Regions from separate parts of the Pandoraea norimbergensis genome, predicted to be linked through region 1. Evidence: predicted binding sites of a transcription regulator. Region 1 holds the regulator's gene; each other region holds the start of a gene.

Region 1 (10,519 bases):
ATCAACCGCTTGACGGCATCCGCCGCTCGTTGGGTAGCTCATTGACTCGCTCGCTGCGCGCGCTGGCCGCCGCGTTCGCGGTGCTCGGCGCGCTGGCGTCGCCGCTCGCCCATGCCGAGCACGCCGACCGCGACAAGCCGCTCAACATCGAAGCGGATCACATGAGCTATGACGACCTCAAGCAGGTCAACATCTTCACCGGCAACGTGACGATGACCAAGGGGACCATTCTCCTCAAGGCCGATCGTGTCGAAGTGACTCAGGATCCGGAGGGCTATCAGTACGCCACCGCTTACTACAAGCCGGGCGGCCCGCTCGCTTACATGCGCCAGAAGCGCGACGGCCTGGACGAGTACATCGACGGCTGGGGCCAGACGATCTACTACAACGGCAAGACCGAAGTCGCCACGCTGACCACGCAGGCCACGCTCAAGCGTCTGGCCGGTGGCACGAAGGTGCTCGACGAGATTCACGGCAGCGTGATCACGTACGATACGTACAACGAGGTGTACACCGCCAATAGCGGCGCCGATCAGGTCAATTCGAACAATCCGAACGGCCGCGTGCGTGCGACGCTCGCGCCTCGCAATGCCACGGGCGCAAACCAAGCGCAGCCCGGCGGCGCGAGCAAGCCTGCCGCCGCAGCGCCCAAGGGCGACCTGCCGGCGCTGGCGCCTTCCAAACGCCTAGAGAATCCGCGTGAGTAATCCCGACCAAAGCAACGCTTCCAGCATCAACCAGGGCGCCGGCATGGTCGGCAAGCCCAGCGCGCTCGTCGTGCGCTCGCTCAAGAAGCAATACGGTGCCCGTACCGTCGTCAAGGACGTCTCGCTCGACGTGAAAAGCGGCGAAGTCGTGGGGCTGCTCGGGCCCAACGGCGCCGGCAAGACCACGTCGTTCTACATGATCGTGGGGCTGGTGCCTGCCGACGACGGTGAGATTCAGTTGGATGGCAACCTGATCAGCGAACTGCCGATTCACGAGCGCGCGCGCATGGGTGTCTCGTATCTGCCGCAGGAAGCGTCGGTGTTCCGCAAGCTCACGGTCGAAGACAATATTCGCGCCGTGCTCGAATTGCAGGTCGATGCGCAGGGCAAACCGCTCAAGCGCGATGAAATCGAGCGCCGCATCGAGTCGTTGCTCGACGAGCTGCAAGTGGCGCACCTGCGCGAAAACCCGGCCATGTCGCTCTCGGGCGGCGAGCGTCGCCGTGTGGAAATTGCCCGCGCGCTGGCCACCCAGCCGCGCTTCATCCTGCTCGACGAGCCGTTCGCCGGGGTGGATCCGATCGCCGTGCTGGAAATTCAACGCATCGTGCGCTTCCTGAAAGACCGAGGTATCGGTGTCCTGATTACCGACCACAACGTGCGCGAAACGCTCGGTATCTGCGACCACGCGTACATCATCAGCGAAGGCTCGGTGCTCGCCGCCGGCACGCCTGACCAGATCGTTGCCGACGAAAGCGTCCGGCGCGTTTATCTGGGCGAAAATTTCCGGATGTAAAGCTAATTTTTCGCATGTAAACCCTGCCTCCGATAGCGAGGCAGGCCGGTTTCGCTGACGTGACAAAGCCTCTACAATGAAGGCGAGAAACGTTATGAAACCGACCCTCCAACTCCGCACCTCGCAGCACCTGACCCTCACCCCCCAGTTGCAACAATCGATCCGGTTGCTGCAACTGTCGACGCTCGAACTTCAGCAGGAAGTCGAGCATGCCCTCACCCAGAACCCGATGCTCGAGCGCGAAGACGACTGGCTCGCCGGGTCCGTGCGCGTCGGCACCGACGGCTCGCTTCGCAATGAACGCACGACATCGGTCAGCAGCACGAACGACGCGCCGTCAGAGGGTAACGGTCACGACGAGGCACGCGAGCTCGATGGCGAAGCGCGCTTCGACGATAACGGCCAGGACAGCGGCAGCGACTGGAGCCTGAACGACTTCGCCCGCACGGGCAATGCCACCGACGACGACGACAACAACTCGCGCCCGCAACTGCACGTCGATCATCCGAATCTGCGTGAACACCTGCTGGCCCAGTTGCGCGTGACCAAGGCCGCGCCGCGCGATCGCGCGCTGGTGGAGTTTCTGATCGAGTCGCTCGACGAAGACGGTTATTTGGGCACCACGCTCGATGAAATTCAGGCGGAAGTGGCCGAAGAGTTGTCGCTGGAAGCCGAAGAGATCAATGCCGCGCTGGCGCTGCTGCAAAGCTTCGACCCGGCCGGCGTCGGCGCGCGCACCCCGTCCGAATGCCTGCGGCTGCAATTGCAGCGGCTGCCTGCGAGCCCGGTGCGCACGATTTCGCTGCGCATCGTCTCCGATCACCTGGAACTGCTTGCCGCACGTGACTACACGCGACTGCGCCGTGTACTCGGTGTCGGCGAAGACAGCCTGCGCGCCGCGCATCAGCTCATTCGCTCGCTCGACCCGTTTCCGGGGGCCGCCTACGGCACGCCGCAGGCCGACTACGTCATTCCCGACGTCCTCGTGCGCCGGCAGGGCAGCGGCTGGACGGCGGAGCTCAATCCCGAGGTGATGCCGCGTCTGCGCATCAATGAGATGTATGCGCGAATTCTGCGAAATAATCGCAACGATCCGGGCACCGGGAACCTCCAACAGCAATTGCAGGAAGCGCGCTGGCTGATCAAGAACATTCAGCAGCGTTTCGACACGATCCTGCGGGTCGCGCAGGCGATTGTCGAGCGTCAAAAGAACTTCTTCTCCCACGGCGAAATCGGCATGCGCCCCTTGGTTTTGCGCGAGATTGCTGATACGCTGGGTTTACACGAATCCACGATTTCGCGGGTGACAACCAGTAAGTACATGCTCACTCCATTTGGAACTTTCGAGCTCAAGTACTTCTTTGGTTCTCACGTCGCGACGGAAGCCGGAGGGGCCGCGTCATCCACGGCCATCCGTGCCCTCATCAAGCAACTGATAGGAGCCGAAGACCCGCAGAGCCCCCTTTCCGACAGCCGTATCGCGGAACTGCTGGCAGAGCAAGGTTTTGTGGTGGCGCGACGCACTGTCGCGAAATACCGCGAAGCCATGCGAATTCCCGCAGTCAACTTGCGCAAATCTTTGTAGGACAGTCCTGGTGAGCCGTGTTGGCCTGCTGGGGCATAACGCCGCAGTGCGACATTGCGTCACATGAATGGCTCGCACTCCCGCTAGCCCGTCATTTGTGACGTGGCCTGCACTTCGGCATTTCAGCAAGGAGAGCAGCTATGAATCTGAAGATCAGTGGACACCATCTCGAACTCACGCCTTCGCTGCGCGAATTTGTGATTAACAAGCTTGATCGCGTGTTGCGCCATTTCGATCAAGTGATGGGCGCCGAGGTGATCCTCTCTGTCGACAAGACCAAGGAGAAAACCGGACGCCAAGTAGCCAGCATTACGGTGTTTCTCAAGGGTAAGGAGATTTTCGTCGAGAAGTGTGACGAAGATATGTACGCCGCCATCGACAAGCTGATCGATATGCTCGACCGCAAGGTAATCCAGTTCAAGGACAAGGTTCAGGACCACGGTCGCGAGGCCATCAAGCATCAGCAGCCGCCCGAGCAGGAACCGCTGCAATGAGTGCTTTCTGGCGTGGTAGTCGCGTCGACTGACACCGGCGAAAGCCCGCGCGGAACCTCGCGCCTGCAATTGCGTCTGTCATAGTCTGGCATCACCCACCGCGGGGCCGTTGAACGGCCCCTTTTATATGGTCCGGCGCATTTCTGGGGAATGGCGCAGGGGTCGGCGGCAGGTGGTCTATAATGCGAGGTCAATCGGGGGTTGGAGGGCGACTACGCGTTCGCCCGCATTACAAGATGAACCGTTTAGTCAAACTCTTACCTGCGTCCAACATCCTGCTTGGACTCTCCGTCACCAGCAAGAAGCGCGTCTTCGAGCAAGCCGGGCTCCTATTCGAGAGCAATGCCGGGCTCACCCGCGCTGTCATCACCGACAATCTCTTCGCGCGCGAGCGACTTGGCTCGACCGGGCTCGGTGAAGGCGTGGCGATTCCGCATGGCCGTATCAAGGGCCTGAAGCATCCGATGGCAGCATTCGTGCGCCTGGAAGCGCCGATCCCCTTCGAAGCGCCTGACGGCCAGCCGGTGTCCCTGCTGTTTTTCCTTCTGGTGCCCGAACAAGCCACCCAGCAACATCTCGAAATCCTGTCCGAAATCGCACAATTGCTTTCGGATCGATCGATGCGCGAGACGTTGTCGAATGCACCGAGCGCCGAAGACATTCATACGGCACTCGCGAATTGGCAGCCCTGAGCCCACACGCCAGACAAGCCCCGTAGCGTAGACCCCCACACCCCCAACCGAACGAGGCGACGCGGTGGAACTGACCGGCATCAACGCGCAAAGCATTTTCGACGACAACGCCGCCACGCTGCGGCTGTCGTGGCTGACCGGCCATGAGGGGTGGGAGCGCGGCTTCACGCCGGAGAGCGTGGCCACGGCCACATCGAGCGCCGACCTCGTCGGTCACTTGAACCTCATCCACCCGAACCGTATTCAGGTGCTCGGCGAAGCCGAACTGCGCTACTACCAGCGTCTGACGGAAGAAAACCGCAAGCGTCATATGGGCGAGGTGATTGCGCTGGAGCCGCCGTTCCTGGTGGTGGCCGACGGCCTCGAAGCGCCGCCCGATCTCGTGCTGCGCTGCACGCGTTCATCGACCCCGCTGTTCACGACCCCGCTCTCGACCGCTTCGGTCATCGATAGCCTGCGCCTGTACATTTCACGCGTGTTCGCACCACGTTGCACGATGCACGGCGTTTTTATCGACATTCTGGGTATGGGCGTGCTGCTGACGGGCGATTCGGGCCTCGGCAAGAGTGAGCTTGGTCTGGAACTGATTAGCCGTGGACACGGGCTGGTCGCCGACGATGCCGTCGATTTCGTGCGTCTTGGGCCCGATTTCGTCGAAGGCCGCTGTCCGCCGCTGTTGCAGAACCTGCTGGAAGTCCGTGGCCTCGGCCTGCTCGACATCAAGACGATCTTCGGTGAGACGGCCGTTCGCCGCAAAATGAAGCTCAAGCTGATCGTGCAACTGGTGCGCCGCCCCGATGGCGAATTCCAGCGCCTGCCGCTCGAAGCGCAAACGGTCGATGTGCTGGGTCTGCCCATCAACAAAGTGATCTTGCAAGTGGCGGCCGGGCGAAACCTCGCCGTGCTGGTCGAAGCCGCCGTGCGCAACACGATACTGCAACTGCGCGGCATCGATACGCTCAAGGACTTCATGGAGCGTCAGCGCCAGGCCATGCAGGACCCGGACGGCATGCAGGGCAAGCTGCTCTAGGCCCCGGCACCGCAAAGGCCAACCCAATCCCCCGGGTTTACCGCAATTTCTGCGTTTTTCTGTCAACGCCGCGCGATTGCGGCGCGTTTTCTTTCATGTTGTAATCGCCACGCAGTCCTTCCCCTTGCGTGTCCGACCCTATGGAGAGACGACCATGAAGAAAGCACTCGCTGCACTGCTCCTGCTGTCCCCGCTGCTCGCATCGCCCGTTTTCGCCCAAACGGCCGCAGCACCGGCGGCACCCAAGGCGAACTCGCAGAACAACAAGATGACCGCCTGCAATCAACAAGCGACCGGCAAGACGGGCGACGATCGCAAGGCGTTTATGAAGCAATGTCTGTCGGCCGCCGGCACCCCGGCACCTGCCGCCAAGCAAACCCAGCAAGACAAGATGAAGTCCTGCAACACGGCCGCCACCGGCAAGAAGGGCGACGACCGCAAGGCGTTCATGAAGCAGTGCCTGTCGAATCAACCGGCGGCCTGATATCCGGCCCGCCAACAGTGTTCGCGAACGGCGCCCCCACGGGCGCCGTTTTCATTGGTGCACCGATCTCGCCCGAAATGCGCGAACGCCTGAAAAACGCGCGGAACCATTCACGCAATTTCAAGCCCGACACCCGAACGACACAATCGCTTACCATCATGGTTGTATCCGGGAAATGCCATGAAGATCGTATTGATTACCGGCGTTTCGGGTTCGGGCAAATCGCTCGCCCTGAACGTCCTCGAGGATGCTGGCTACTACTGCGTCGACAATCTGCCGTCGCGCTTTCTGCCTGAGCTCGCCGAATACCTCGAAACACAGAACTACACACGTCTGGCCGTCGCTATCGATGCGCGCAGCGGCGGCTCGCTCGCCGATCTGCCACCGATTGTCGGCGGCTTGCGCCGTTTCGGCCACGATGTGCGCGTGTTGTTCCTGAATGCCACCACGCAAACGCTGGTACAACGCTTTTCAGAAACGCGCCGCCGCCATCCGCTCTCTGCCGCATCGACCGATCCGGTGAATGCCAGCGGGTCGCTCGTGGAGGCCATCGAGAAAGAGCGTGAGATGCTCAACAGCGTGACCGAGCTGGGGCATCAGATCGACACGAGCAATCTGCGCGCAAGTGCGTTGCGGCGCTGGATTCGTGAATTCGTGCAGCACGATCACGCAGGCCTGACGTTGATGTTCGAATCGTTCGGATTCAAGCACGGCGTGCCGCTCGATGCCGATCTCGTCTTCGATGTGCGCTCGCTGCCCAATCCGTACTACGACACGCAACTGCGCCCGCTCACTGGCCGCGACCAGCCCGTCATCGACTTCCTCTCGGCGATTCCGGAAGTCGACGAGATGATCAATGACATCGGCGCGTATCTGCAAAAGTGGTTGCCGAGCTTCATGCGCGACAACCGCAGCTACCTGACCGTGGCCATCGGCTGCACCGGCGGACAGCACCGCTCGGTGTTCATCGCCGAAACGCTCGGCGAGCGCTTTCGCGCCGAGTCGAGCGTTCTGGTACGCCACCGCGAACTTGCGGACGGCGAAGGCGCCTGAGCCGCACCCAATCGGCTTGAATCAGGCCGGCAGTGACAATTGCCCGTCGTCGGGCGCGAGGGCTTCGGCAATCTTGCGGATCGGCGACGGCAAACCGGCCCCGGCCACCTCCCCCGCATTCATCCACGCCTGCTGCGACCCCGTTGCCACGCTCGACTCGGCCGAATGGGCCATCGTCACCAGCCACGGGCGGAGATGCAGTTTGAAGTGCGTGAATACATGCGTGAGCCCGAGCAGCGGCACCATCGATCGCACCACGCCATGCGCGGCGCCCAACGTCGACGCGCGCGCGCCAATGCGGTCTCGCAGTGCGGCGTCGTCATCCTCGCGAGCATCGAGCGGCGGTGTGAGTTCCGGCAGACTCCATAGCCCGCCCCAGATGCCGCTGTCGGGGCGCCGTTCGAACAGCACCCGCTCGCCGGCGCGAATCACCAGCACATCCACGTAGCGCTCCGGCTGGGCCTTTTTAGGCTTCGACGTCGGCAGCGTGCGCTCGCGCCCCGTCGCGTGTGCGGCGCAGTCGCTGTCGAACGGACACTCCTCGCAACGCGGCTTGCCGCGCCCGCACAACGTTGCCCCCAGATCCATCATGCCCTGCGTGTACGCCGGTAAATCGCGCTCGGGCAGCAGCGATTCCGCCAGTGCCCACATTTCGCGCTCGATCTTCGGGGCGCCCGGAAAGCCTTCGATGCCGAAGACGCGCGCCAACACCCGCTTGACGTTGCCATCCAGAATCGCCGCGTGGGCGTCGTAGGCGAAAGCGGCGATGGCCGCCGCCGTCGAGCGGCCAATACCCGGCAGCGTAGCGAGCGTCTCAGGGTCGGACGGGAAGCGTCCGCCGTGCTCGGCCATCACGACCTGCGCACAGCGATGCAGATTGCGGGCGCGGGAGTAGTAGCCGAGTCCGGCCCAGAGCGCCATGACATCGTCCTGCGGTGCGGCAGCGAGCGCCGCCACATCGGGAAATCGTTCGAGAAAGCGGGCGTAATACGGAATGACCGTCGCCACCTGCGTCTGCTGCAACATGATTTCCGAGAGCCAGATGCGATAGGCGTCTCGTGTGTTTTGCCACGGCAGATCGTGGCGGCCGTGTTCGGCCTGCCACGCGATCAGGCGTTCGGCGAAGGTGTCGGTCAACGAGTGGGGCATGGTTATTCTTGTGGGGTCGGACGCTTTCATTTCTGGCAGTGCGGGCAGAAGAACGTGGAGCGCTGCTGCTGCACGATCTGCCGGATCGGCGTGCCGCACACTCTGCACGGCTGCCCTGCCCGGTCGTAGACGAAATATTCAAGTTGGAAATAACCGCTTTTGCCATCGCTGCCGACGAAATCGCGCAACGTGCTGCCGCCTTTTTCGATCGCTGCGGCGAGCGTTTCCCGCACCGCGATGGCGAGCTTTTCACAACGCGGACGCGACAGTTTTCCGGCAGCAAGCCGTGGATTGATGCCCGCACGAAAGAGACTTTCCGACGCGTAGATATTGCCCACGCCAACGACGATCGAGCCTGCCAGTAGCGCTTGCTTGATAGCCACGGAGCGCCCGCGCGTGCCCGCGTAAAGCAGGTTGCCGTCGAACGCGTCTGAGAACGGTTCGACGCCGAGATTGGCGAGCAACGCATGACCGAGCACATCGCCGGCCGTGCGCGGATGAAACAGCACGGCGCCGAAGCGGCGCGGATCGCGATAGCGCAACGCGCAGCGCTCGAACACGAGATCGATGTGGTCGTGAATGCCGGCGACCGGCAGTGCTTCCGGCTCGGGCAGGACGCGCAACGTCCCGGTCATGCCCAGATGCACCAGTAACCAGCCCGGCGCATATTCGAGCAGCAGGTATTTGCCGCGACGGGTCACGTCGATGAGCATCTCGCCACGCAGCAATGCGTCGAGCCCGGCGGGCACCGGCCAGCGCAACGATGCATTACGAACGTCGATGCGAGCGACGCGCGTGCCCGCCACATGCGGCACGATGCCGCGGCGGGTGACTTCGACTTCGGGGAGTTCAGGCATGCCTGCGAACGTTTGCTGAGGATTTAGACTCTATTGTATCGGGCGCGCTACAATCGCTCGAAACCTGCCGTGGATCCCTATGCCGAACACTCGTCTCCCGTCCATCCTCACCGCTTCGAAGCCTTCGGTGGCCGTGCCTTCCCGTCTGCGCGGCGCCTTGGCGCGCGGTGCCTGGGCCGGTGCAACGGCGCTCGGCGTGACCTGCGCCAGCGCGATCATGGCATTTCTGCCATCTTCGAATGCCTTCGCCCAGACCGGTCAACCCGGCGTCGTCCAGCCCGCACAACCGACCACACCGGCCGCACCCGCCGCCGCGCCGTCGAAAGCGGCGAAGCCGGGCGCAGCGAGCAAGGCAGGCGCGGACGCCGATGCGGACAGCGAAGATGTCCCGCCCAACGCCGACGTTCCAAAAGAGAAGCTGCCGAACGTCGCGCTCACCAGCGAAATCGTGTTTGAAGTGACGGCCGCCGAACTGAGCCTGCAACAAGGCAACCTCGCGCCCGCCTTCAATACCTACGTCTCGCTCGCCAACCGCACGAAGGACCCGCGTATGGCGCGCCGTGCCGTGGAGATCGCACTCGGCGCACGCCAGCTCGGCGACGCCCTCGTCGCGGCCCGCTTGTGGCATCAACTCGACCCGACGTGGCGTCCCGCGACGCAGTTGCTGGCCAGCCTCGAAGTCGGCACCGGTCATCTGGCAGAAGCCGAGCCGTTGCTCACCGACGAGTTGAACAAGGTGCCGGAAGCGCGCCGCGGACAAGCCATTCTCGAGTTGCAGCAGATGATTGCGCGCAGCCCGGAACGTGCCACCGGCATCGAGTCGCTCAAGCGCATGCTGGCGAACGATCTGCAACGCCCCGAAGCGCAACTGGCGCTGGCCCGGTCGCAACTCGACGCAGGCGACACTGCCGGCGCACGCACTTCGCTCGAAACGGCACTCAAGCTGAAGCCGGATTACGAAGCGGCCGCACTGCTTTATGGCCAGATGGGTCCGGAGGAGCGCGCGAGTGCCATTGCCGGCCTGAAGACGTTCCTCGACCGCAATCCGGATGCCAAGGAAGCGCGCTTTGCCTACGCCAAGCTGCTGCTCGCCGACAACCAGCTCGATACCGCGCAAAAGCAGTTCGAGACGCTCGAGAAGCGCTATCCGCACGAGCTGTCGACGCTGATGGCGCTGGCGCTGCTCAACCTGCACGCCAAACACCCCGGCGCGGCCGAACGGTACTTGCAAAAGTACGCGACCGAAGCCGAGCAGCAGAACACCGATGGCGCGCAAGCGTATGTGTATCTCGCGCAGATTGCGCAGGATCGCAAGGACTACCCGGCCGCCGACAAGTGGCTCTCGAAGATTCGCGAAGACAGCAACGCCTATCTGCCGGCGCAGATCGGGCGCGCGCAGTTGCTCGCCGATCAAGGCAAGGTCGAAGAAGGCCGCGCGTTGCTGCACGGGATCAAGTCGAGCGACCCGCGCGAGCAACTCGCGCTCAAGCGTGCCGAGTCCGATCTGCTCGTCAAAGCCAAGCGCTATGACGACGCTGAGAAGCTGCTCGCCGTCGAGGTCAAGGACCATCCGGACGATCCCGATTTGCTCTACCAGTACGGCATGGTCGCCGAGCTGAACAAGCACTACGACGTCATGGAAAAAGCCATGCGTCGCGTGATGTCGGCGCAG
Region 2 (10,519 bases), 2.6 Mb from region 1:
TTGCGCCAATTGGAAGCGGAGGGGCTGGTCACGCACCATCTCAACCGTGGCGCGACGGTGGCGAGCATGAATCTCGAGCAGTTGTGCGAGTTGCTCGACATTCGCGTGGCGCTCGAATGCCACGCCGCCAAGCTGGCCGTGCCCAACATGGCCGAGCGCGACTTTCAGGTGATGGAGCAGATTCTCATCGAGTACGCCGCCTCGGAAGTCGTGTCGGAATGGGCCGAGTTCAACCGGCGTTTCCATCTGGCGCTGTGTGCGCCGGCCAACAACCGGCGTTTGCGCATGCTCATCGAAGAGTACTGCCTCAACACCGAGCGTCACTCGCATCTCGCGATGTCGCAGGCCACCGGCAAAGAGAAACCGCAACAAGACCACTACAAAATCCTCGCTGCGTGCCGTCGTCGCGACGTGGGGGCGGTCGTGTCGTTACTCGAAGCGCACATCCTTGCCACGCGCAATGAAATCAAGGCGATGGCGCGCGAGGATGGCGGATTCCTCAATTACGCCGCCGTCTGAGTCTTTCGATTCCCGAACGCCACATCCTGAGTTGCGCTGATTTGTGAATCTACGTCACGAATCTTGTGCGGCTGCGGGGACTTTTTGTGATCGGGCGATTGGGCCACACTGTCGTTCTTTGTCGTGCCATTCAACCGTTGTTGATTTTTTCGGCGCGACGTTTTGACAGGAGATGGCATTCATGACGCTTCCCGCATTCGGTCTGGGGACATTCCGCCTCAAGGGCCAAACCGTATTCGACACCGTCACCAACGCGCTCGATCTGGGCTACCGCGCCATCGACACCGCGCAGATTTACGAGAACGAAGCCGATATCGGCCGTGCGCTGGCCGCTTCGGGCGTCAAGCGTGACGAGCTTTACCTCACTACCAAAATCTGGGTCGACAACTTCGCCCACGACAAGCTGATTCCGAGTCTCAAAGACAGCCTGTCGAAGCTGGGCACCGACCGGGTGGACCTCACGCTGATTCACTGGCCGTCGCCCGCCAATGCCGTGTCGATGGACGAGTATCTCGGTGCGCTGCTGGAAGCCCGCGCGCAGGGGCTGACCCGTGCAATTGGTGTGTCCAACTTCACCATCGCCTTGTTGCAGCAGGCGATCGCCATTGCCGGGCCGGACCAACTGGCGACCAACCAGATCGAACTGAGCCCGTATCTGCAAAACCGCAAGTTGGCCGAATTCGCCCGCTCGCAAGGCGTGCCCGTGACGTCGTACATGACCTTGGCCTACGGCAAAGTGCTGAACGACCCGGTGCTGGTGAAGATTGCGCAGGCGCATGGCGCGACGACCGCGCAGGTGGCGTTGGCGTGGGCGATGCAGCAGGGTTATGCCGTCATTCCGTCGTCGACCAAGCGCGAGAATCTGGCCAGCAATATGAAGGCCCGTGACCTGCGTCTGAGCGACGACGACATGCAGCAAATCGCGACGCTCGACCGCAACGACCGTCAGGCCAACCCGGCTTCGCTGGCTCCCGCTTGGGACTAAGCAAGACGGCGGCCAACGACCTGTAATACGGTCGCGCCGGTGGAAGTGAAAGCCATGATGTCAAGTGTCGCGCCAAGTGCTATCTTGAGTGACATCGTCCCCGGTGAGGTGCACGCATCATGGCTGCCAGTCCTGCTGATTCCGCTTCCGTGTCCCAAACGCCTCCCTCGAAATTTGCCACGGTGATTCGCGTCACCAGTGGCAATTTCATGGAGATGTTCGACTTCTTCCTGTTCGGCTTTTACGCCACCTACATCTCCGCGACGTTCTTCCCGTCGGGCGACGAATTCGCGTCGCTGATGCTCACCTTCATGACGTTTGGCGCGGGCTTCCTGATGCGGCCGTTGGGCGCCATCATCTTGGGCGCGTACGTCGACCGGATCGGGCGGCGGCGCGGGCTGATCGTCACCTTGTCCGTGATGGCCATGGGGACCATCCTCATCGCCTTCGTGCCGGGCTTCGCCACCATTGGCTATGCTGCGCCGCTGCTCGTGCTCGTCGGCCGGTTGTTGCAGGGTTTTTCGGCGGGCGTCGAACTGGGTGGCGTGTCCGTGTATCTCTCCGAGATGGCGACGCCGGGGCACAAGGGCTTCTACGTGAGCTGGCAGTCCGCAAGCCAGCAGGTCGCGATCATCGTGGCCGCGTTGCTGGGGTACTTGCTCAACAAGTGGCTGACGCCGGGGCAGGTGGCCGACTGGGGCTGGCGTATTCCGTTCTTCATCGGTTGCATGATCGTGCCGGTGCTCTTCTACATCCGGCGGTCGTTGCAGGAAACCGAAGCGTTTCTCGCGCGCAAACACCGTCCGAGCACCCGCGAAATCTTTCGCTCCATGTTGGAAAACTGGGGCCTGGTGGTGGCGGGCACGATGCTGGTGGCCATGACCACCGTGTCGTTCTATCTCATCACCGTCTACACGCCGACCTTCGGCAAATCCGTGCTGAAACTCTCGACCACCGATGCGTTGGTCGTCACCTTCTGTGTGGGCGTGTCCAACTTCATCTGGCTGCCGATCATGGGGTCGTTGTCCGACCGGATCGGGCGTCGGCCGTTGCTGATCGTATTCACCGTGCTGACCATTCTCACCGCGTATCCGGCGATGGCGTGGCTGGTCGTGCAGCCGACCTTCAGCAAGATGCTCATCGTCGAGCTGTGGCTCTCGTTCCTGTACGCCAGCTATAACGGGGCCATGGTTGTCGCGCTGACCGAGATCATGCCCGTCGACGTGCGCACGGCGGGCTTCTCGCTGGCCTACAGTCTCGCGACGGCGTTGTTTGGCGGCTTCACGCCTGCCGTGGCAACCGGGCTCATCGGGCTGACCGGCAACAAGGCGGCGCCCGGTTGGTGGATGACCTTCGCGGCCGTGTGCGGTTTGATCGCCACCCTCGTGCTGTATCGAAAACGCGGCGCGGCCACGGCAGCGATGGCCTGACGGCGCGGCCGTGCGAGAATATCGCATTGCCAAAGCGGCCCATTGCGCTGCGTGGCGTCTTGCCGAAGGGTGGGGCGTTGCGCGGCGGCTTTCCGTCAGCGTTACATGAATCGAGATTTACCCGCCCCCGACGACCATCCCGACGTTCCGCCGGGCGACACCTCCGATCCTGCCTTCCACGGCACTCCCGAAGCGACCGCAGACGCGACCTATATGGGGCTCGCGCTTGAACAGGCGCGCGCCGCCATGTTGCAGGGCGAAGTGCCGGTGGGTGCCGTGGTCGTGTGCGATGGGCAGGTCGTTGCCGTCGGGCACAACTGCCCGGTGGGTGGCCATGACCCGTCGGCTCACGCCGAGATGCAGGCCTTGCGTGCGGCGGCTCAGACACTGGGCAACTACCGGCTGCCCGATTGCGAGTTGTATGTGACGCTGGAGCCTTGCGTGATGTGTGCGGGCGCGATCATGCATGCGCGCATCAAGCGTGTCGTGTACGGCGCGGCAGACCCCAAGACCGGCGCTTGCGGCAGCGTCGTCGACCTGTTTGCGGAACCGCGGCTCAATCACCATGCCGAAGTCGTCGGCGGTGTTCGCCGCGACGAGTGCGTCGGCATCCTGCAACGCTTCTTCAGCGAACGGCGTGCTGCCGCGCGGGCACGACGGCTGGCAGCGGCGGCTGGTGCCACGGACGCCAGCGATGCCGGCAAAGCTTCGGACACCCCCTGAAACACTCCCCCAACGCCTACCCGGGACAACCCAATTGACCCAGACGAAGCTGCTTGAACTGATTGCGCCTTCCGGCTATCCGGCCAGTCTTGAAGTCGCCGCGCGCGGCATCGAGACGCTTGAGCGCCTTGGCTACACCGTCGACAACCGCGAAGCCCTTGAGCGCCAGTACCTGCGTTTTGCGGGCACCGATGCCGAACGCATTGCCGAAATCAATCGTCTTGCCGGGCGTGACCATCCGGTGCCCGACGTCATTCTGGCCGTGCGCGGCGGATACGGCGCCGTGCATCTGCTCGACCAGCTCGATTACGAGGGACTGCATCGACGCCTGTCCGGCACGCCGGCGGCCATCGTCGGCCATAGCGACTTCACTGCGTTGCAACTCGCCTTGCTGGCGCGTTCGCATCTGACGACTTTCTCCGGGCCGATGCTGACCGCCGACTTCGGGGCCGAGACCCTGAGCGACTTCACGCTTTCGCATTTCCAGTCGATTCTGAGCGCGCCCGAGCATGTGGCCGAGTGGACCGGTGACGGTGGCAGCAAGGACATCGATGTCGCGGGCACGTTGTGGGGCGGCAATCTCGCAATGGTGTGCAGCCTGATCGGCACCCCTTATCTGCCGCAGATCGACGGCGGCGTGCTGTTTGTCGAAGACGTGAACGAGCCGCCGTACCGGGTTGAGCGCATGTTGTATCAACTGCATCAGACCGGCATTCTCGGGCGGCAGCGTGCGCTCGTGCTGGGCGACTTCTCCGAATACCGGCTGAGCGAGTACGACAACGGCTACGACATGGACACCATGATTGCGAGCATGCGCAAAGTCATCGGTATTCCTATCGTCACGGGGTTGCCGTTTGGTCATTGCCCCGACAAACTGACCTTGCCCGTGGGCGGTCAGGCGAGGTTGCAGACGGCGGGAGAGCGCGTCACGCTCACGCTTACGGGATATCCCTATAAGGCAGTTTGACGCCGTAAATCACTGCTGCCGCATCGTTTCAACAAGCACGCCGGGCCGAATTTCGCGCCCGGCGTTGTTTTTTGGTTTTGTGCAGATCCGGGGCGCTTTGGGGAATTTGCAGGGGAAATCGCTGTCAGTTGGCGGGAGAACGAGTCGGGTCTTCAGAGCCGCCAGTGGGCCGGATGGGCTGGTCTGAGCGCCTACGCGCGGGGGAGGCGAGGGGCGACTATATGTCACGGCACAGCTTGAATATCTGTGTACGGCTATGTTTTGCCGGAGTGGATTTGGCTACACTGCTTCGATCGTTTCGCCGTCACAAGGATGCCAAGACATCATGGCCAGCAGCCCAGCCAGCAACACCGCAAGTTCCAAGGATTATCCCCGCGACCTGATCGGCTATGGCCGCCACGTGCCGTTTGCCGATTGGCCGGGCCGTGCGCGCGTCGCCGTCCAGTTCGTTCTGAACTACGAAGAAGGTGGTGAGAACTGCGTGCTGCACGGTGACCGTGCGTCCGAGCAGTTCCTCTCCGAGATCATTGGTGCGGCCGCGTACGAAGCCCGTCACATGAGCATGGAGTCCATTTACGAATACGGTTCGCGTGCGGGTGTGTGGCGAATTCTGCGTGAATTCGAGCGCCGTGGTTTGCCGCTGACCGTCTTCGGTGTGGCCATGGCCATGCAGCGTCACCCGGAAGTGACGGCCGCGTTTCAGGAGCTGGGGCACGAGATTGCGTGTCACGGCTGGCGCTGGATTCACTATCAGAGCATGGACGAGGCGACCGAGCGCGAGCACATGCGCATCGCCATCGACATCTTCAAGGAAATGACTGGCAGTGCGCCGCTGGGCTGGTACACCGGGCGCGACAGTCCCAACACGCGACGTCTCGTGGTCGAGCAGGGCGGCTTCGTCTACGACTCCGACAATTACGGCGACGACCTGCCGTTCTGGACGCAGGTGGAAACCAGCAGTGGCGAAGTGAAGCCGCATCTGGTGGTGCCGTACACCCTCGACACCAACGACATGCGCTTTGCCGCGCCGCAGGGTTTCAACACCGCCGACCACTTCTTCCATTACCTGCGCGATGCGTTCGACGTCTTGTACGCCGAGGGCGACGAAGCACCGAAGATGTTGTCCATCGGCATGCACTGCCGGTTGCTGGGTCGTCCGGGGCGCTTTGCGGCGTTGCAGCGATTCCTCGATCACATCGAGAAGCATGACCGGGTGTGGGTGTGCCGTCGGATCGACGTGGCACGCCACTGGCAGGCGCGCCACCCGTTCGTGGCCGCTTGAGTTCATCACCTAATCTAGAAACCGACAGGCGTCATCGGGCTGCGCGAGGGAGCGCGGCGGGGCGCCACCCTTGTTCTCCAGGAGAGCAGTAAATGAACGCCCCGTTGCCTATGACCCAACGTACCGTTGCCGCGTTGTCGGCGCTGCCGCGCGCAGAATTCATCGCCGCACTCGACGGCATTTTCGAACATTCCCCGTGGGTGGCCGAAGCTGCTTGGGAAGATCGTCCGTTCGCCACCGTCGCTGCTTTGCACGATGCGATGTGTCAGGCCGTCATCGACGCCGGTGAAGGCCCGCAACTCGACCTCATCCGTGCCCACCCGGAATTGGCGGGGAAGGCGGCAGTGCGTGGCGAATTGACGGCCGAATCGACGCGTGAGCAGGCCGGTGCCGGTCTCGACCAATGCAGCGCCGAAGAGTTTGCGCAGCTGACGCAGTTGAACGACGCGTACAAGGCCAAATTCGGTTTCCCGTACATCCTGGCGGTGCGTGGACATACGCGCAGCAGCATCATCGAGAACTTCGCGACGCGACTGGAAAACAGCCGTGCTGACGAAATCGAAGAGTGCCTGCGTCAGATCTTCCGCATTGCCGGTTTCCGCTTGCAGGATCTGGTGAGCGACTGAGCCACCCGCCAGCAGGTTTAAGCACTACACGCAATATCGTTTCAGACACTAAAGCGCATTAAGGAGTTGGCATGGCCCTCGCCCCGCAAGACCCGAACGCACCGGAATTTGTGCGCCGTTACGTCAATCTGGCTGATCCGCGTCTGGGTGCTCAGGCACTGGTCGCCAGCGACGAATTCTTCGCGGCCAAAGAGCGCATGCTCAACCCCGACCCTGCCGTGTTCATCCCCGGCAAGTACGACGACAACGGCAAGTGGATGGACGGTTGGGAGACGCGTCGCAAGCGCGTCAACGGTTACGACTGGTGCATCGTCAAGCTGGCGCGTCCGGGCGTGTTGTTCGGCGTCGATCTCGACACCAGCCACTTCACCGGCAACTTCCCGCCGGCCGCGTCATTGGAAGGCTGCTACAGCCCCGACGGCGCCCCGGCAGAGAACGCCGAGTGGTTCGAACTGCTCGCCTCGACCACGCTGCAAGGCAACTCGCATCACTATCACGACATCACCAGCCAGCGCCCGGCCACGCACGTGCGCGTGAACCTGTATCCGGACGGTGGTCTCGCGCGCCTGCGCCTGTATGGCTTGCCGCAGAGCGACTGGAACAATCGTTCGCGCGACGAGTTGATCGACCTGATTGCCATGGAAAACGGCGGCTACGTCGTCGCGGCCAACAACCAGCACTTCGGCTTGGCGTCGAACCTGTTGATGCCGGGCCGTGGCGTGAACATGGGTGATGGTTGGGAGACGCGCCGCCGTCGTGAGCCGGGTAACGACTGGGCGATCATTGCGCTGGCGCAGCCGGGCGAGATCGGCAAGATCGAAGTCGATACGGCGCACTTCAAGGGCAACTTCCCTGACCGCTGCTCCATTCAGGGCGCGTACGTCACGGGTGGTACCGAGCAGTCGTTGATTACGCAGTCCATGTTCTGGCCCGTGTTGTTGCCCGAGCAGAAGTTGGCGATGGACAAGCAGTTCTTCTTTGAAGAGCAGATTCAGAAGCTGGGTGCGATCACGCATATCCGGTTCAACATCATCCCGGACGGGGGCGTGTCGCGCCTGCGCCTGTGGGGCCGGTTGGGCGGAAAGCAGTAAGCAAAAGACAGAGTGCAACTGCCGCCCGCAGAGTCGGGCGGCGAGTGTGCGAGTGGATAAAACAAGAAGGAGAGCGTGATATGGCGGGTCCGGCATTGAAGATAGAGCGGTTGACGCGTGAGTCGTTTGCGGCGTTTGGCGACGTGATCGAGTTGGCGGGGGCGAAGCATTTCGCGATCAATGGCGGGACGACTGAGCGGTATCACGATTTGGCGACGGTGGATTTGGGGCCGGAGGGTGGCCGCACGTTGGTGAATGTGTTTCGAGGTCAGCCGCGCACGTTGCCGTACGAGGTGAAGATGTTGGAGCGTCACCCGTTGGGCAGTCAGGCGTTCATTCCATTGAAGACCTTGCCGTATTTGGTGGTGGTAGCACCGGCGGGCGAGTTGGACGTGAGCCAGATGCGGGCGTTCGTCTCGGATGGCTGGCAGGGCGTGAATTACGCACGTGGTGTGTGGCATCACCCGTTGTTGGCGCTGCATGAGGTGAGTGACTTCATCGTGGTGGACCGGGGTGGTGAGGGGCACAACTGTGATGAGCAGGATTTGCCGGGATCGTATTGGCTGACACAGGCTGAGTTGGACAAAGTGCGGGCCGAGCAGAAAGCTGCATAACAGACAGCCTTGCAAGGGATCAAACAAGAACGCCAGACGATGTCTGGCGTTTTTGTTTGGCGGGAAGAGGAAACAGGGAGCGGAGGGGGCGGTGTCGCCGGAGGGACCGGCAAGGTGGAGGGGGACAGAGTGGGGCCCCTTCCCGAGGCGAGTTGAACACTGTCTGAGCAGCGGGAAGGGGCCCCACTCTGGCCGGGCGGGAGGTTTACCGGGCGGGAGGTCAAAAAGCCGTAATCCTGTGCCAATGAAAGCGCCGACCTATACTCAAAATCACCGGCATGGTGCGTAGTGGAGGAAACCGCACCGAAATCGTGCCGGAAGTGATCAAAAAAGCTCGGGCATGGATATTGCTCGATCTCGACACAGCAATCTGCGGAGAAGCGTATGGTCGAGAGCTATAACGAGATGGCGAGCATTACTGGCACGACTCGCTCGCACTACCGTCGATTTGACGATTGGCTCAAGTGTCAGTCTGACGACGTCTTGCACCATAAGCGGACCGAGGCTGATCTCGCGTTCCGACGGGTGGGGATCACCTTTGCCGTCTATGGCAACGAGGCGGGTACCGAGCGGCTCATTCCCTTCGACCTCATCCCGAGAATCATTCCAGCGCATGAGTGGCAGACCTTGCAGACCGGATTGCGTCAGCGGGTCGACGCGCTGAACCGGTTCATTCACGACGTTTATCACGATCAGGACATCTTGCGCGCGGGCGTTATCCCGGCTGAGCAGGTGTTGATGAATGCGCAGTATCGGCCCGAGATGCAGGGTGTCGACGTGCCCGGCAACGTCTATGCGCACATCGCGGGCGTCGATGTCGTCAGAGCGGGAACCGGCGACGACGGTGTGTTCTACGTGCTTGAGGACAACCTGCGCGTACCATCCGGCGTGTCCTACATGCTCGAAAACCGAAAGATGATGATGCGTCTGTTCCCGGAGTTGTTCGCCCGGAACCGCATCGCACCGGTCGAGCATTACCCCGACATGTTGCTCGACAACTTGCGCGCCGTCGCCCCGATGGGCGTTGACGACCCGACCGTCGTCGTCATGACCCCGGGTATTTACAACTCCGCGTACTTCGAGCATGCGTTTCTGGCCCAGCAGATGGGCATCGAGTTGGTCGAAGGGCAGGACTTGTTCGTCGAAGACAATCTTGTCTACATGCGCACCACCAACGGTCCCAAGCGCGTCGACGTCATTTACCGTCGCATCGACGATGATTTTCTCGACCCGCTGGCGTTCCGTGCCGACTCCACGCTGGGCGTGCCGGGTTTGCTGAGCGTCTATCGTGCAGGCCGCGTCACGCTCGCCAACGCCATTGGCACCGGCGTCGCCGACGACAAGTCCATCTACCCGTTCGTGCCCGACATGATCGAGTTCTATCTCGGTGAGAAGCCGATTTTGAACAACGTGCCGACCTACCAGTGCCGGCGCGCCGACGATCTTGCGTACACCCTCGATAACCTTGGCGAGCTTGTCGTCAAGGAAGTGCACGGCGCCGGCGGCTACGGCATGCTCGTCGGGCCCGCGTCCACCAAGGCGGAGATCGAAGCCTTCCGGCAACGGTTGCTTGCCAAGCCCGACGGCTACATCGCGCAGCCCACGCTGGCGCTGTCCGCTTGCCCGACCTTCGTCGAAGCCGGTATCGCTCCGAGACACATCGATCTGCGGCCGTTCGTGCTGTCGTCCGGCAAGAACATCACCATGGTGCCGGGCGGCCTCACGCGCGTGGCGTTGACCGAGGGCTCGCTCGTCGTCAACTCATCGCAGGGCGGGGGCACCAAAGACACCTGGGTCCTTGAGAAGTAAGCGAATCGACTGCCAGAACTACGTCATCAAACTCGGGAAGAGATCATGCTCAGCCGTACCGCCGACCACCTGTTCTGGATGGCCCGCTACATGGAGCGGGCCGAAAACACCGCGCGTCTGCTCGACGTCAACTTGCAGAACCTGTTGCTCCCGCAAGACGTCATCGACGACGAAGACGACAACGCTCCCATCTCGCTCGCCGGTCTCAACGACGAAGCCGGCTGGCGCGCCACGTTGCGAATTTCCGAGCTCGAACCCGCGTTCAATCGCAAACACAGCCGCGCCACGCGTGCCAACGTGCTCGACTTCGTCGTACGCGATCGCGACAACCCGTCGAGCATCGCGTGCTGCCTCGCAGCCGCCCGCGAAAACGCCCGGGCCGTGCGCGGCACACTCACCACCGAACTGTGGGAAACCGTCAACAGTACGTGGCTCGAATTCCCCCGCATGATCGACCTGCTCGAACATGACCC
Region 3 (10,519 bases), 2.9 Mb from region 1:
GAGCACCAACAGCACGGTCGGCAACGCTTCGAGCCCCGGCAGAATACCGGTCGCCGCGAGCTTCACGGCCGACGGATCATCACTCTGCGCGAGCAACGGCTCCGCGCTTGCATCGGCAGACACCATTGCCGTTTGCGTCTCGCCCTTCGGCCGGGCACCGGCACGCACACTTTTCATCAAGGATCGAGGCGATAAATTCATGGTGGATAACCTGGTGACTGGCAGTGCCGGTCACGACACGCAGGGATAAAAAAGGGGGACGGCCGCGGCCATCCCCCTCTGGCTTGCAAGCATGACGGTCGGCCGCTGGCGTTCCGTCATGCCGGCGCATTCCCTGCGCAGCGCTTCGATTACAGCGAGTAGTACATCTCGAACTCGAGCGGATGCGTGGTCATCGCGATACGACGGGCTTCGTCGCTCTTGAGTGCGATGTACGAATCCAGCATGCCGTCCGTGAACACGCCGCCACGGGTCAGGAACTCGCGGTCTTCGTTCAGGTACTCCAGCGCCTGTTCGAGGCTCGAGCACACGGTCGGGATCTTTGCATCCTCTTCCGGCGGCAGGTCGTACAGGTTCTTGTCGGCAGCTTCGCCCGGGTGGATCTTGTTCTGCACGCCATCCAGACCGGCCATCAACATGGCCGAGAAGGCCAGGTACGGGTTGGCCATCGGGTCCGGGAAGCGCGCTTCGATGCGGCGGCCCTTCGGGTTGGCAACGTACGGAATGCGGATCGATGCCGAACGGTTACGGGCCGAGTAGGCCAGCTTCACCGGGGCTTCGAAGTGCGGGACCAGACGCTTGTACGAGTTCGTCGACGGGTTCGTGATCGCGTTCAGGGCACGGGCGTGCTTGATGATGCCGCCGATGTAGTACAGCGCGAATTCCGACAGACCGCCGTAGCCGTTACCGGCGAACAGGTTCTGACCATCCTTCCAGATCGACTGGTGGATGTGCATGCCCGAACCGTTGTCGCCAACGATCGGCTTCGGCATGAACGTGGCCGTCTTGCCGTAGCTGTGGGCAACGTTCTGCACCACATACTTCAGGATCTGCGTCCAGTCGGCACGTTGCACCAGCGTCGAGAAACGGGTACCGATTTCGTTCTGGCCTTGACCGGCGACTTCGTGGTGGTGCACTTCAACCGGCACGCCCAGTTGTTCGAGCAACAGGCACATTTCCGAGCGCATGTCCTGGAACGTGTCGACCGGTGCGACCGGGAAGTAGCCGCCCTTCGTGCCCGGACGGTGGCCGGTGTTGCCGCCTTCGAAGTCCTTCGACGACGACCACGGTGCTTCTTCCGAGCCGATGCGCACGAACGTGCCCGACATGTCGGTGCCCCACTGGACCGAGTCGAAAATGAAGAATTCCGGCTCCGGACCGAAGAAGGCGGTGTCGCCCAGGCCCGTGCTCTTCAGGTACGCTTCGGCGCGCTTGGCGATCGAGCGCGGGTCGCGGTCGTAGCCCTTGCCGTCAGCCGGCTCAACCACGTCGCAAGTCAGCACCAGCGTGCTTTCTTCATAGAACGGGTCGATGTAGGCCGTGTTGGCGTCCGGCACCAGCAGCATGTCCGAGGCTTCGATGCCCTTCCAGCCGGCGATCGACGAACCGTCAAAAGCGTGACCGCTTTCGAACTTGTCGGCGTCGAAGTGCGACACCGGCACCGAGACGTGTTGTTCTTTGCCGCGCGTGTCGGTAAAGCGGAAGTCGACGAACTTGACATCTTCTTCCTTCACCAGGTTCAACACATCTGCCACTGATTTGCTCATGCTATCTCCCGAAAGATTCAATACTGGCGCTGCCGGCGCTAGTCACCAGCGTCGCCGCACCCTCTTAACGAACTCCGTGTTCGGATTCACCAGTGATTAGCACGAAGCGTGCCAGCCACCGATACTGCTATCGCCGCATGGCGGTTTCCGTCCGGGTTTCGCCCTATCTCCCTCTGATTTCTAAGGAAATAATGAATTGAGCGATTGCCGGCGGAAGAATTCCCGTTCCCGGGCGGCGATTCTCCTTCGTGGTGCCGTTTTGGTGCAGATCGCACCAAAATAACCCCATGTTGGTGCATTGGCGAATTATGCACCTTTTAGGTGCCGGTCGCCGATTTGCACCGACCCGAAATTGTGCATCCGAATGCACCGTCTGTACACGTGGGCATCCTCCGATACGCGCGCGATCGGCTATGTATGTGACGTAAAGTGCACGCTAGAATGAGAGTCAACCTTCGACCAACGAGATCACAGCAATATGACAAGCGCGAAAGCCATTCTCGAACAAGCCGCCCAACGCCGCGCCGCCGGCCAACTTGCCTATTCGGGCGCCGTGACCCCGGAAGAAGCGCTGGCGCTGCTGCAAGCCGATCCGGCGGTGCGTCTGATCGACGTGCGCACGCGCGCGGAACTCGACTGGGTGGGCCGCCCGCAGGTGCCCGACGGCCAATACGTCAACGTGGAATGGGTGCGCTACCCCGGCGGCGTGCCGAACGAGCAGTTTCTTGAGCAACTGGCGTCGCAGGCCGCCAGCAAAGACACGCCGCTGCTGTTCCTATGCCGCAGCGCCGCGCGCTCGAAGGCTGCCGCAAAAGTGGCCTATGAAGCCGGTTATGCGCAATCGTTCGACATTCTCGAAGGCTTCGAAGGGGATAAGGACAGCGCAGGCCATCGCAAGCACGTGAGCGGCTGGTGCTTCCGCAGGCTGCCGTGGCTGGGCGCGTGAGATCGCTGCGACAAGCCATCGAAGCATCGAAGCATTGATTCCCCAATTCGGAGCGTTCCCGCTCGAGTGAAGCCATCGGGTTACGTCGCTACGTAACCCGAACAACCGATCGAACAACGCAAGCAAGCCCAACAACGACGCATCGCCGCAAGGAGACATCCCCCATGGACTGGACCCATTTGCTGACTTTCGCCCTCGCGCTGTTCGTGGGTGCGGGAACGCCCGGCCCCGGCATCGCCGCCATCGTGGCGCGCGTGCTCGGACGCGGCATGCAAGGCGCCGTAGCGTTCTCGGCAGGTGTCGCGATCGGCGACGTCGTGTGGCTCACGCTGGCGGTGCTTGGCGTGGCGGCGTTGGCCCATACGTTCTCGGGTGTGTTTCTGGCGATCAAGTACGCGGGTGCAGCCTACCTGCTCTATCTGGCGTGGAAGATGTGGCACGCTCCGGCCGTGGCCCCGGCAGAGCCGATGACGAACGCCCCACGCGAGAAGTCGTGGCGGCTGTTTCTCGGTGGCTTGTCGGTCACGCTGGGCAACCCGAAAGTCGTCGTGTTCTATTTCGCGCTGCTGCCCAACTTGCTCGACCTGCAACGCATCACCGCGCTCGGCTATTTCGAAGTCGTGGGCGTGACGCTTTCGGTGCTCACGATCGTGTTCGGCAGCTACATTCTGCTGGCCGCACGTGCGCGCCGCCTGCTCAGTTCGGCCCGCGCCGTGCGCCGGCTCAACCGGGCCACCGGCACGGTGATGGCTGGTGCAGCGGTCGCCATCGCGACGCGATAACCAGAACGTCTCCCGCATTGTTGCGTCAAGCGGAGGGGTTCATTTGCTCAATTGCGGTTTCTCCCCCATCGCCCGGCCTCTACACTCGTGGCGTGGGTGATGCAGTTAGCGCAGGGCAATGCGCACTTCCCCTTCGTCACTCACATGCGTCGGCCGCCTGCGACAGTCCGCAGGCGTACGACCTTCGGCCCTCGTTGCGTTGTCGCCCCCCTCAGCTGTATCGCGACAACGCGACACGACGCACGCAAGTCGGACGGCATCTCCGGCTTGCGCTGCGTCACCTCTTTACGTCACATCGATATCACCCCGGTATCGGTGTCGTAGGGTCCGTCGACAGGCGCGCGCCCGCGTCTTTCCGGGGCATCGTCAAGCACATCCGGCCAGTCCTCTTCCCCTCTGGCCGGGGCAGGCGCCGACGACGCCTTCGGGCGCATCTCCTGTCGCCGTGCGTCCTGCGCTATTGCGTGGCTCGCATGGGACTTTCTGCCCGCCCCTCGCCCAGGGAGCGGGCTTTTTTCGTAGCGGCACGTGCACTGCGTGCTACCATGCTGCCGTTTCAATTTGCATAGACAGGATCATCCGGTGAGTCAAATCGAATTCGATATCGAGTGGACCGAACGCGCAGCGAAAAAGGCCGAGCGGATCATCAAGAAGGACACGCCCATCGCGCTGCCGCCGATCGAATGCATGCCGGCCGAAGGCGACGTGCTGTTTCTCGGTCAGGGCGACAAGAAGCAGCCGTTCGTCGTGGTGGAGCGCCAGTATCACCACGAAGGCGAAGATGCATGGACGATCGTCCTGATTCTCGACCTGCCGGACTAATGCGCAATTGCGCTGCACGGTGCCGATGAGCACTCCGTAGCGCAGGTCCAAACGCATCGCACGCGGCGCGGCCACTGGGGAAATCCCGGTTGCCGCGCCGCTTTGCTTGGGGCGAGCCATTTTCTATACTCGAATCGCGTCTTTAGTCGCGTGATATCGACCGGGAGATGGACCATGGTCATGCCCCACCTTTCCAATGCGCAACTCGTCGTCATGTTTGCGATTGCGGTGTTCGGAGCGATTGTCGTCGGCGCGATGCCGTGCAAGGGAGCCGTGCGAATGTGTTGGCGTTCGCTGCTGGTCGTGGTGGGGGCAGTGCTTGCCGTGCTGGCATTCGAACTCGTCCCGCTGCTCGCGTGAGAGCTTTTTTGCGGAATTTCATCATTAAGGGTTGACCCCATGCGGAAGAGCCGATAATATCTCGGTCTCGTTGGGGCGTTAGCTCAGTTGGTAGAGCAGCGGACTCTTAATCCGTAGGTCGAGTGTTCGAGTCACTCACGCCCCACCAAACGAATTTTTGAAGAAAGGCTGCTTTGCCGTGCAGCCTTTTTTATTCCCGGTTGCATCGGGGCGTTAGCTCAGTTGGTAGAGCAGCGGACTCTTAATCCGTAGGTCGAGTGTTCGAGTCACTCACGCCCCACCAAGCAATACCGAAAACGGCGCCGAGAAAGGCTGTCACTTGCAGTCTTTTTTGTTCCCGGTAACACCGGGGCGTTAGCTCAGTTGGTAGAGCAGCGGACTCTTAATCCGTAGGTCGAGTGTTCGAGTCACTCACGCCCCACCAGATACCCTTCAAGGGCCGCACACTGTGCGGCCCTTGTCGTTTCTGCGGTGTCGTTTCTGCGGTGTCGTTTCTGCGGTGTCGTTTCTGCGGTGTCGTTTCTGCGGTGCCGTTTCTGCGGTGCCACTTCTCCCGCGCACGCCCTGCATTACATTCCCGCGCCGGCATCTACTCCCCTCGCGTCCCAAGTCTCCCGTCGCAGTGTCTGTCGTCCTATTCCTACAGCCGATTCAGTTTCAGCCGATAGTGCACGCGCGATGCGACAACTAAGCTGTACACATACCGCCGCGCGCTAAATGGCTACGCGTGTAATACGTGAAACGCGGCTGACACTCGCTACAGGAGACACATCATGAAGACGGCGAAGTCGATTCTGGTTCTGGCCACCGCGCTCATCATGGGCGCGTCCATCGTCGGTTGCACACTCGGCGGCGCCGCAGCCGGCGGCGTCATCGGCCACGAAGCTACTGGCGGCAGCACCGCAGGCACCATCGGCGGCGCCGTAGTCGGCGGCGTGATCGGTCACGAGTTGGGTAAGTAACCCGTTAGATTCCGCTTGGCGCGCCTGGAATCAGCGGAGCCACAAAATCCCGCGCTGCGCTCAGGTTTGAAACAGCAAGCTCCCTGAAAGCACGCGGGATCGGCAACCGGGAAGTGTCATGCGTGACACTTCCCCAAAAAACTTCTGCGGCCCGAATCGCCCGCCCCCAAACGTGGGGTCTTGCGCCGATCGTGCCGATTTTCGGCGTGATCGGCGCAAGATCAGGGTCCACTCCGCCGCCCAAAGAGGCGTAGCGCATGGGCAAGATGTCATAGGCGGGTGCCACACGCTCAAACCGGCCGCGCCCATCCAGTAGTACCGAAATATTCTCGAAATGCCGGTCACCGTTCCCAATGAGTTCGCTGAATGCGGCCATGACGTGAATCTTCAACACCTCGCCTTCCGATAGGTACTTCGCCTGTTCGCATCGCGCGGCGAACTCGGACCACGTATCGCGCTTGCCAAAGTACTCATCGTCGATGGCCCCTGCCGACAACATGCCGATTCGACCATAACGCCCCACGCGATCAAAGCGCTGCACCTCAAGAAAAATGTAGGTATCCGAAACCAAAACGTTCGTGTGCGCCGCCGGCACATCCGCTACGCTTAGCGCGTCCAGCGCAAGATGCTCCAGACAGAGCAGGTCAGCCATGCGGCTGCCCCGCTTCGCGAATTTCACGATCACGTGTCCTGAGTCTTCCGTCAGACAAAGAAACTTCGGTTGCTCACCGCCGGCGCTTGACCCAAAGGACGCATCCTTGAGTTGATTCGCCATTGCATCGTATTCACTCACCTTCTCCGCCGACGCTACCGGCGATAGTTGTCGAAACGCCATCTCCTTTTGCAGCGACGTATCCCCGTAGATCAAATTGCCGGGCAGGTTCAGCCCCCGCGTGAAGAGATACGCGATGCGCTGCTCGTCGCTCCAGTCCCGGAGACTCTCAGGAAATTGCATCTCCAGAGCAGCGTTTCGGGCGACTTGGCGCCCCAGGAAACCCGAGGGCGCTGCAAAGGCCATGTGTGGCGGCAGGCCCGCGTAAAGCGTATTCCTCAGGCCGGAAAGCTCGACGGTACCTCCGCCCTCAAGAAATTCCATTTGCGAAGCCGGTTCAATCGCGCCGTCCATCGACACGCGATACACCGTTTGACGCGGATTCAACCCACCGGGCAACTGCCGCAACAGCCCGTATTTGGGCACTCGATCTCCCGAAATACGAAAGCTCGTGAATAGTTCAGGAGCATCTCGAATCGTTCGGGAAAGCGTTGGCTGGCCGATGGACAGTGCGGTAGTAATTTCCTGCGCAGTCCTTGTTTCATGGCGTAGAAAGCGGCGAAGGGCTTCGATTCGGAGTGATGATTCGGACATGAAACACCTCGATTCAGCGCAGAATTGAATAGTTCATGAATAGTTCATGAATAATTCAAGACTAGCACGAACCTGCCCCTGGTCAAGGTTTCATTGGCCAAGGGGAAGGTTCTATCCCACCGATCACGCGCAGCCGTTGGCCGACGTTAACGGCCCGCCCTGCCATGCGGGTTCCCCGCCCACGATGTATAGCGGCCCGTTGGACGCGTACGCATACATCACCATCGCATCGCCCGCCAGTGCCTCCACCGCTGCGCGGGCTGCATCGACGCTATCGAAGCGCTTGGCCTGCGACGTGCATACTGCGTAGTGCCGGCCGCCGCCGGGCAAGTGCCCGTCCTGCCGCCCGACAAAGGCCGCCTGCCGGCCTAGCCACACGAAGTGCCCCTCGCATTTCGCCAGCGCCGGCGGCCGCTTAACCGTCGAATCCTCCGTCTGCGACGGCTCGCCCGCCCGGTGCAAACGCAATTGCCGCCGGATCGCTGCGTCCGACCAACGACCCATCCCGATATCTCGTGCTTTGCTCTTTGCCATCAGTAACTCCCCGGTGTTGGCCTGCGGCACTGCGCTCGCGGGCACTCCGATAATGGTGAACAATAAAGCGGTGAATGGGGTTGGGGAGTGTCCGATATACGATGCCGCGCCCCGGGGTCACGCTTCACGCGCTCCGAAACTCACGGGTCGTTAACCAAAGGATGCATTGCATCGGTCGCCACGCTCGACACCTTGATTGACGCCGCAGCGCTCGCAGCAAGCCCGGCGCGGGCGTTATTCCCTGACAGCTACAACGCGGCCATCGCGCAACAGCACTGCAACGCGCACTACGAGGCCACGCGCCGTTGTCTACACTGAGACATGGCAACCGTCACGTTTGCACCCGCAATTCAACGTCACGTCCCCGTCGATGAACAGCAAGTCGACGGTGCCAACGTGCAATCCGCGCTCGCCACGTGCATGACGCGGGCGCCCGGCTTGCGCGGTTATCTCTTCAACGATCAGGGCCGTTTGCGCGCGCATGTCGCGGTCTTTGTCGACGGTCATCTGATCAAGGACCGCAGTCACCTGAGCGATGCCCTCAACGCGCAGAGCCGCGTGTACGTTGCGCAAGCCCTGTCTGGCGGATGAGCGCACGAATTTATCAACTGAAAAAAGGTAGATGCGGCGACATGCGCGAGTCGGCTTGCGCGGCCAACCCAACGGGTGAGCTAACCGCAGACTGCCGAGGAGGAGGATCGTGGAAAGCGACACCAGACCCGCGCTGCGGGTCGCCACCCGCAAGGGTTTGTTCACCTGGCATCGTGAGGCGTCGGGCTGGCAGTTGGTCTCCAGCACCCCTGAGTTTCCGGGCGAACCCGTGAGCGCAGTACTGCACGATGCGCGTGACGGCACCGACTATGCAGCCCTCAATCTCGGGCACTTCGGCGTGAAGCTCTGGCGCAAAGCGGCCGGCGCTCGCGAATGGACCGAACTGTCCCCGCCCGCCTTCGCGCAAGCCGACGGGACAGGCGCAGGGACCGACGCAACCAGCGCCAACGACAAGGCGAGTGCGACGACGTCAGCGCCCCCGACACCCTCCGACCCGCAAGCCCCCAGCGTTGAACTCCTCTGGACACTGGAAGCCTCAGGTCCCGATGCGCCCGGCGTGCTGTGGGCCGGCACGATCCCGGGCGGACTGTTCCGCTCGCCCGATCGCGGTGAGCACTGGCATCTGATGCAAAGCCTGTGGGACCGGCCGGAGCGGGCCGAATGGATGGGCGGCGGCTACGATCACCCCGGGCTGCACTCCATCTGCATCGATCCTCACGACAGCCGCCACGTTATCGTGGCGATCTCGACGGGCGGCGTCTGGCGCACTCGCGACGACGGTCAAACCTGGTCGCTTGCCGCCACCGGCATGGAGGCGGATTACATGCCGCCGGAGCGTCGTCTCGATCCGAATGCGCAAGACGTGCATCGTATGGTGCAATGCCGCACCGCCCCTAACGCGTTATGGGCCCAGCACCACAACGGCATTTTCCGCAGCCTCGATTTCGGCACGCAATGGCGCCGCATTCATGCCCTGCCGTCGAGCTTCGGCTTTGCCGCGGCGGTCGATCCGCATGACCCCGATACCGCCTGGTTCGTGCCCGCGCAGCGCGACGCGTGCCGAATTCCCGTCGACGCCCGTCTCGTCGTCACCCGCACCCGCGACGGCGGCGAAACCTTCACCACCCTCGCCCACGGCTTGCCTGATACACCGTCCTACGACCTGATCTACCGGCACGGGCTCGATGTCGACGCCAGCGGGCGCACGCTCGCCATGGGTTCGACCACCGGCGCCCTGTGGATCAGCGAAGACGCGGGCGAGCGCTGGCACTGCATGAGCACCCATCTCCCCCCCATTTACGCCGTCAGGTTTGTATAGGATTCATGTCGGCGTTTACCCCGTTCGTTTGTCAGACACCTTCAGAGAGTCGTATTTCAAGTCGTATACGAAGGTAGACGGACTGGCTTCCCTCGAATCCCCCCGTCACGCGTCGCCGGACATGTCACACGTGTCGAACCCGGCGCGTGAGCCAACGTCGCGTCGTACCGTATCCCTTGTATTGACGCGTGCCGCGGCAGCCCGGCGACCACTCCTCGCAACGTCGAAGACGTCACGTCACCCGTGACGCTGCGACATCACATCCCTAAAACGGAGTCATTCCCTATGCGAATCGCCGACCTTAAAATCCGGACCCGGCTGGCCATCGGCTTCGGCACCCTCCTGGTGCTGTTGCTCGCCATGCTCACCATCGCGCTGGTACGTTTCGTGGCGATCGAACGCGCCAACGAGATGCTGCTGACCAGCGCCTGGTCCAAGGCCGATGCGGCCCACACCATCGACGCCATGGTGCGCGGCAACGGACGCCGTCTGCTCGAAGTCTTCACCACGAACGACGCGGCGCTGCGCAAGACGTACAACGAGCGCATCGACGTGAACCTCGCGCGCATCGCCCAAGCCCAGCAGGTGCTGGACAAATACGTCACCTCCGACGACGGCCGCGCGCTGCTGGCCAGCATCCGTCAGCACAACGAGACATTCCAGAAAGCCCGCACCGCGGTGAACACCCAACTCGCCGCCGACCAGCGCGAAGCGGCCCTCGGTGTGGTGGAGCGCGAGGCCCTGCCCGCGCTCGATGCCATGCAGGCCGAGGCGGTAGATCTCGTCAAACTCCAGCAGAAGATCGTCGACGAGACCGGTGCGGCCACCAGCGCCGACATTGTCTTCGCCAAGTGGTTGCTCGCTGCCATTGGGGCGGCCGCCGCCATCGTGGGGATTGGGGCGGCATGGTCGGTCACGCGCAGCGTCACGCGCCCGATCGCGCGCGCCGTGCAGATTGCCGAACGTGTGGCGCAAGGCGACCTGACGAGCCGCATTGAGGTCACGAGCCGCGACGAGACCGGCCAGTTGATGGCGGCCCTCAAACACATGAATGAAAGTCTTGATCAGATTGTGCGTCGCGTGCGCACCGGCACGGCGGCGATTGCCTCGG

What was found. The regulator sigma-54, encoded in region 1, starts transcription at its own class of promoters, with help from an activator protein. The targets are predictions, from matches to a motif close to TGGCANGNAANCTGCTTT.
Region 2: AT302_RS13910 (circularly permuted type 2 ATP-grasp protein) is a predicted target of sigma-54. The motif match lies at 8,574-8,591, and genes of this name have one in related genera.
Region 3: glnA (type I glutamate--ammonia ligase) is a predicted target of sigma-54. The motif match lies at 1,863-1,880, and genes of this name have one in related genera.

The regions. Positions count from the first base shown of each region.
Region 1 is NZ_CP013480.3:648,464-658,982, reverse strand. Features, by position in the region: gene lptA (lipopolysaccharide transport periplasmic protein LptA) at 1-707, shown strand, start outside; gene lptB (LPS export ABC transporter ATP-binding protein) at 751-1,503, shown strand; gene AT302_RS02985 (RNA polymerase factor sigma-54) at 1,598-3,088, shown strand; gene hpf (ribosome hibernation-promoting factor, HPF/YfiA family) at 3,229-3,582, shown strand; gene ptsN (PTS IIA-like nitrogen regulatory protein PtsN) at 3,819-4,274, shown strand; gene hprK (HPr(Ser) kinase/phosphatase) at 4,339-5,304, shown strand; gene AT302_RS02965 (PsiF family protein) at 5,459-5,788, shown strand; gene rapZ (RNase adapter RapZ) at 5,969-6,841, shown strand; gene mutY (A/G-specific adenine glycosylase) at 6,863-7,990, opposite strand; gene mutM (bifunctional DNA-formamidopyrimidine glycosylase/DNA-(apurinic or apyrimidinic site) lyase) at 8,017-8,847, opposite strand; gene AT302_RS02945 (tetratricopeptide repeat protein) at 8,927-10,519, shown strand, end outside.
Region 2 is NZ_CP013480.3:3,205,264-3,215,782, reverse strand. Features, by position in the region: gene AT302_RS13955 (GntR family transcriptional regulator) at 1-519, shown strand, start outside; gene dkgB (2,5-didehydrogluconate reductase DkgB) at 701-1,504, shown strand; gene tcuC (MFS transporter) at 1,624-2,934, shown strand; gene tadA (tRNA adenosine(34) deaminase TadA) at 3,040-3,657, shown strand; gene ldcA (muramoyltetrapeptide carboxypeptidase) at 3,692-4,624, shown strand; gene puuE (allantoinase PuuE) at 4,950-5,906, shown strand; gene uraD (2-oxo-4-hydroxy-4-carboxy-5-ureidoimidazoline decarboxylase) at 5,999-6,532, shown strand; gene alc (allantoicase) at 6,604-7,623, shown strand; gene AT302_RS13915 (ureidoglycolate lyase) at 7,704-8,237, shown strand; gene AT302_RS13910 (circularly permuted type 2 ATP-grasp protein) at 8,622-10,046, shown strand; gene AT302_RS13905 (alpha-E domain-containing protein) at 10,092-10,519, shown strand, end outside.
Region 3 is NZ_CP013480.3:3,538,209-3,548,727, forward strand. Features, by position in the region: gene glnL (nitrogen regulation protein NR(II)) at 1-126, opposite strand, end outside; gene glnA (type I glutamate--ammonia ligase) at 351-1,766, opposite strand; gene AT302_RS15460 (rhodanese-like domain-containing protein) at 2,245-2,712, shown strand; gene AT302_RS15465 (LysE family translocator) at 2,877-3,494, shown strand; gene AT302_RS15470 (hypothetical protein) at 4,077-4,316, shown strand; gene AT302_RS15475 (hypothetical protein) at 4,491-4,676, shown strand; tRNA gene AT302_RS15480 (tRNA-Lys) at 4,749-4,824, shown strand; tRNA gene AT302_RS15485 (tRNA-Lys) at 4,884-4,959, shown strand; tRNA gene AT302_RS15490 (tRNA-Lys) at 5,025-5,100, shown strand; gene AT302_RS15495 (glycine zipper 2TM domain-containing protein) at 5,450-5,638, shown strand; gene AT302_RS15500 (HipA domain-containing protein) at 5,643-7,004, opposite strand; gene AT302_RS15505 (hypothetical protein) at 7,128-7,538, opposite strand; gene AT302_RS15510 (MoaD/ThiS family protein) at 7,860-8,129, shown strand; gene AT302_RS15515 (WD40/YVTN/BNR-like repeat-containing protein) at 8,239-9,408, shown strand; gene AT302_RS15520 (methyl-accepting chemotaxis protein) at 9,694-10,519, shown strand, end outside.